2 regions of the Streptomyces sp. NPDC002044 genome follow, and region 1 is predicted to be linked to the other one. Evidence: riboswitches for the same ligand, from Rfam matches in the RefSeq annotation. Region 1 holds a riboswitch; the other holds the start of a gene.
The links. A riboswitch is a leader RNA that binds a small molecule or an ion and turns the genes downstream of it on or off. The one in region 1 is predicted to bind ZMP and ZTP.
Positions count from the first base shown of each region.

Region 2: another riboswitch for ZMP and ZTP. It lies ahead of glyA (serine hydroxymethyltransferase); the one in region 1 lies ahead of ABT106_RS16105 (bifunctional 5,10-methylenetetrahydrofolate dehydrogenase/5,10-methenyltetrahydrofolate cyclohydrolase).

Region 1 is NZ_JBEOXU010000055.1:21,242-23,617, reverse strand. It holds gene ABT106_RS16110 (peptide MFS transporter) at 1-148, opposite strand, end outside; gene ABT106_RS16105 (bifunctional 5,10-methylenetetrahydrofolate dehydrogenase/5,10-methenyltetrahydrofolate cyclohydrolase) at 272-1,117, opposite strand; ZMP/ZTP riboswitch at 1,176-1,269, opposite strand; gene ABT106_RS16100 (class I SAM-dependent methyltransferase) at 1,327-2,088, shown strand; gene ABT106_RS16095 (RNA polymerase sigma factor) at 2,303-2,376, shown strand, end outside.
Region 2 is NZ_JBEOXU010000010.1:65,417-67,792, reverse strand. It holds gene rocD (ornithine--oxo-acid transaminase) at 1-897, opposite strand, end outside; ZMP/ZTP riboswitch at 1,017-1,107, shown strand; gene glyA (serine hydroxymethyltransferase) at 1,142-2,376, shown strand, end outside.

The DNA of each region.
Region 1 (2,376 bases):
GGACGAGGGTGGCGAGGCCGCGCGGGTGCCGTCCGGTCGTGCGTCCGGTCGTGCGTCCGGCCTTGTGCCCGGCCGGCCCGCCCGGGGCCCGCTCGTCCGGTGCGCTCGGCTCCGGACCCTGCTCGCGCGTATCCATCGAGGCGTTCACCCACCCAGTGCAGCCCGGGCGGGCGGTGCGGGGATCGGTCCTTCGGCCCGTTACCCCCGGATACGCGACGCCCCGGACCGAAGGGCCCGGGGCGTTCGCCGTGCGTGGGGCGCGCGGAGCGGGTCAGAGGTCCGCGAGGTCCAGCCCGGCCTGCGCGGCGGCCGCCTGGACGGTCTGCTCCAGCAGGACGGCGATGGTCATCGGGCCGACCCCGCCCGGCACCGGGGTGATCAGCGAGGCACGGGCGGCGGCCGACGCGAAGTGCACGTCGCCGACGTTGCCCTCGTTGTACCCGGCGTCCAGGACCACGGCGCCCGGCTTGATGTCCTCGCCCCGGATGAACTCGGCCTTGCCGACGGCGGCGACCAGCACGTCCGCCTGGCGCACGATCGACGGGAGGTCGACGGTGCGGGAGTGACAGTAGGTGACGGTGGCGTTGCGCTCCAGCAGCAGCATCCCGGCCGGCTTGCCGAGGATCGCGCTGCGGCCGACGACGACGGCGTGCTTGCCCGTGAGGTCGACGTCGTAGGCGTCCAGCAGGCGCATGATGCCGCCTGGGGTGCAGGAGACGAAGCCCGGCAGACCGAAGCCCATGGCGGCGAAGGAGTGCATGGTGACCCCGTCGACGTCCTTGCCGGGGGTGATGGCCTCGAAGGCGGCGCGCTCGTCGATGTGGTGCGGGACGGGGTGCTGGAGCAGGATGCCGCTGATCTCCGGGTCCGCGGAGAGCGCGGTGAGGGCGGCCACCAGCTCTTCGGTGGTGGTCGCGGCGGGCAGCTCCACGTGGCGGGAGGTGATGCCGGCCTTGGCACAGCGGTTCTGCTTCATGCGGACGTACGTCACCGACGCGGGGTCCTCGCCGACCAGGACGGTCGCGAGGCAGGGCGCGGTGCCGGTGCGCGCGGTGATCGCGGCCGCGAGTTCGGCGGTCCGCTGCGAGATGCGGCGGGCGAGCGCGGTGCCGTCCATGAGCTGGGCACTGGTCTGGGCGGTCGTCACGGGGTCTCCTGAACGTCGCTGCGGGATAGCGGTTCGCCCAGGCGCGCGGCAGTCGGCGTACACACGTACGCCGGGCCGCTCCCCGGTGGTGATCCACCCGAACGCCAGTCACGGCCCGGCGTCCACTGTAGTCGACATATCCGGTGGTCCACCGGTACCCGGCCTGGGACGATCGAGGCATGACGCGTACTTTCGACCATCTTGTCGGCGAGGCCGAATCCGTCTCGGTGGACGGCTGGGACTTCTCGTGGCTCGACGGCCGGGCCACGGAACAGCGCCCCTCCTGGGGCTACCAGCGGATCCTGGGCGAGCGGCTGGCCGGGGTGGGCTCCGTCCTGGACATCCAGACCGGCGGCGGCGAGGTCCTCGCCGGGGCCGGTCCGCTGCCCCCGCTGACGGTCGCCACCGAGTCCTGGCCGCCGAACATCGAGAAGGCGACCCGGCTGCTGCACCCGCTGGGCGCCGCGGTGGTCGCGGACGCCGACGAGCCGCCGCTGCCCTTCGGCGACGGGGCCTTCGAGCTGGTGACCAGCCGCCACCCGGTGACCGTGTGGTGGGACGAGATCGCGCGCGTCCTGCGGCCGGGCGGCGCGTACCTCTCCCAGCAGGTCGGTCCGGCGAGCGTCTTCGAGCTCGTCGAGTACTTCCTCGGCCCCCAGCCGGAGCGGGTGCGGCGCGGCCGGCACCCCGACGACGCGGTCGCCGCGGCCGCCGGGGCGGGCCTGGAAGTGGTCGATCTGCGCTCGGAGCGGCTGCGGACGGAGTTCCATGACATCGGAGCCGTGATCTACTTTCTACGGAAGGTGATCTGGATGGTGCCCGGCTTCACGGTCGGGCGGTACCGGGACCGCCTGCGGGAGCTGCACGAACAGATCGAAAGCGACGGCCCGTTCGTCGCGCAGACCGCCCGCTTCCTGATCGAAGCCCGCAAAACGGGCTGACGGAAAAGGCGGACGGATCCACGCCGGATCGGTTGCGCGGCCACAGCGTGGCGCAGGTCACTCAATTCAGCGCGTAACGAATCGACTCGGGCATGCGATGAACCGACAGGGTCCTCGCGCGGCCCCGGAATACAGACCCCCCTCGGGTCTGTTTCCCGAGTTCGCGCGATGATGTCCCGCCCACCCCTTATTTGTTCGCAACGAGAGGCTCCTTGTGTCGCTCAGCCCGTCCCGTACGTTCCCTCCGGAGATCGCCGAATCGGAGGCCCTCGTCGCGCTCGTCGAGCG
Region 2 (2,376 bases), on a different contig from region 1:
GACCTCCAGCGCCACCGCGCAGGCCAGCGGGTTGCCGCCGAACGTCGAGCCGTGCTCCCCGGGCCGGAACACCCCGAGCACGTCCCGGTCGGCGACGACGGCCGAGACCGGCACCACGCCGCCGCCGAGCGCCTTGCCCAGCAGGTACACGTCCGGGACGACGCCCTCGTGCTCGCACGCGAAGGTCTTGCCGGTGCGGCCCAGGCCCGACTGGATCTCGTCCGCGATGAACAGCACGTTCCGCTCGCGGGTCAGCTCCCGTACGCCCTGGAGGTAGCCCGCAGGCGGGACCAGGACCCCCGCCTCGCCCTGGATCGGCTCCAGCAGCACGGCGACGGTGTTCTCGGTGACGGCCGCGGCGAGCGCGGTGAGGTCCCCGTACGGGACGATCTCGAAGCCCGGCGTGTACGGCCCGAAGTGGTCGCGGGCGTCGTGGTCGGTGGAGAACGAGACGATCGTCGTGGTCCGGCCGTGGAAGTTGTCGGCGCAGACCACGATCTTGGCGTGCCCGTCCGGCACGCCCTTGACCTCGTACCCCCACTTGCGGGCGGTCTTGACCGCCGTCTCGACCGCCTCCGCGCCCGTGTTCATGGGCAGCACCATGTCCTTGCCGCACAGCGCGGCCAGTTCGGTGCAGAAGTCGGCGAAGCGGTCGTGGTGGAAGGCGCGGGAGGTCAGCGTGACCCGCTCCAGCTGCGCGCGGGCCGCGTCGAGCAGACGGCGGTTGCCGTGGCCGAAGTTGAGCGCCGAATAGCCCGCGAGCATGTCGAGGTAGCGGCGTCCCTCCACGTCGGTCATCCACGCGCCTTCCGCGGAGGCGACGACGAGCGGCAGCGGGTGGTAGTTGTGCGCGCTGTGCGCCTCGGCGGAGCGGATGGCATCAGCAGTTGTCGACACGGGGTCTCCGATCGTCCGTCTTGCCGGGTGTGCATGTGACGAGGGTGGCGTCACAGTCTTATCGTCGCTCGTATCGCGGACGCGGAAACCTCCTGGGCGGCGCGCCCGCTAAGGTGTCCGGTACGCACGGCGACTGGCGCACGGAGAAGCGACTCCGGGGGAGTCGTGCGGGCAGATCCGCACACAGGGCCGCTCGCCTGGGCCTCGCGGGGTACCGATTCCCATCGACCCCGGAGGAGCCCGCATGACCGCGAGCCGCCATCCCGCCCTGTCCGCGACCGACCCCGAACTGGCGTCCTTCGTCGCCGCGGAGGAAGTCCTCCAAGCGGAGACCCTGCGCCTGATCCCCAGCGAGAACTACGTGTCCGCGGCCGTCCTCGAAGCCTCCGGGACCGTGTTGCAGAACAAGTACAGCGAGGGCTACCCGGGCCGCCGCTACTACGAGGGCCAGCAGAACATCGACCGCGTCGAGGCCCTCGCCGTCGAGCGGGCCAAGGGCCTGTTCGGGGTGGACCACGCCAACGTCCAGCCGTACTCCGGCTCCCCGGCCAACCTGGCCGTCTACCTCGCCTTCGCGAAGCCCGGCGACACCGTGATGGGCATGGCCCTGCCGATGGGCGGGCACCTCACCCACGGCTGGGGCGTCTCGGCGACCGGCTCGTGGTTCCGCGGCGTCCAGTACGGCGTGCGCCCCGACACCGGGCTGATCGACTACGACGCCGTACGGGAGCTGGCGCTCGCCGAGCGGCCGAAGATCATCTTCTGCGGCGGCACCGCGCTGCCCCGCACGATCGACTTCGCCGCCTTCGCCTCGATCGCCGAGGAGGCCGGCTCGGTCCTGGTCGCGGACGTCGCCCACATCGCGGGCCTGATCGCGGGCGGTGCGCACCCGTCGCCGGCGGACCACGCCGACGTGATCTCCACGACCACCCACAAGACCCTGCGGGGGCCGCGCGGCGCGATGCTGATGTGCCGCGAGGAGCACGCCAAGGCCATCGACAAGGCCGTCTTCCCCGGCCTCCAGGGCGGCCCGCACAACCAGACGACGGCCGGCATCGCCGTCGCCCTCCACGAGGCGGCGCAGCCCTCCTTCACGGCGTACGCGCACGCGGTCGTCGCCAACGCCAAGGCGCTGGCCGCGGCCCTGCTGGAGCGCGGCTTCGACCTGGTCTCGGGCGGCACCGACAACCACCTGATCCTGATGGACCTCACCTCGCGGGGCGTCGCGGGCAAGGTCGCCGCGAAGGCGCTGGACCGGGCGGGCATCGTCGTCAACTACAACACCGTCCCCTGCGACCCGCGCAAGCCGTTCGACCCCTCGGGGGTGCGGATCGGCACGCCGTCGCTGACCTCCCGCGGCCTGACCGCCGCGCACATGCCCACGGTGGCGGACTGGATCTCCCGCGCGGTGGACGCCGCCGCCAAGGGCGACGAGCCGGCACTCGGCGCGGTCCGCGCGGAGGTGGGGGACCTGATGGC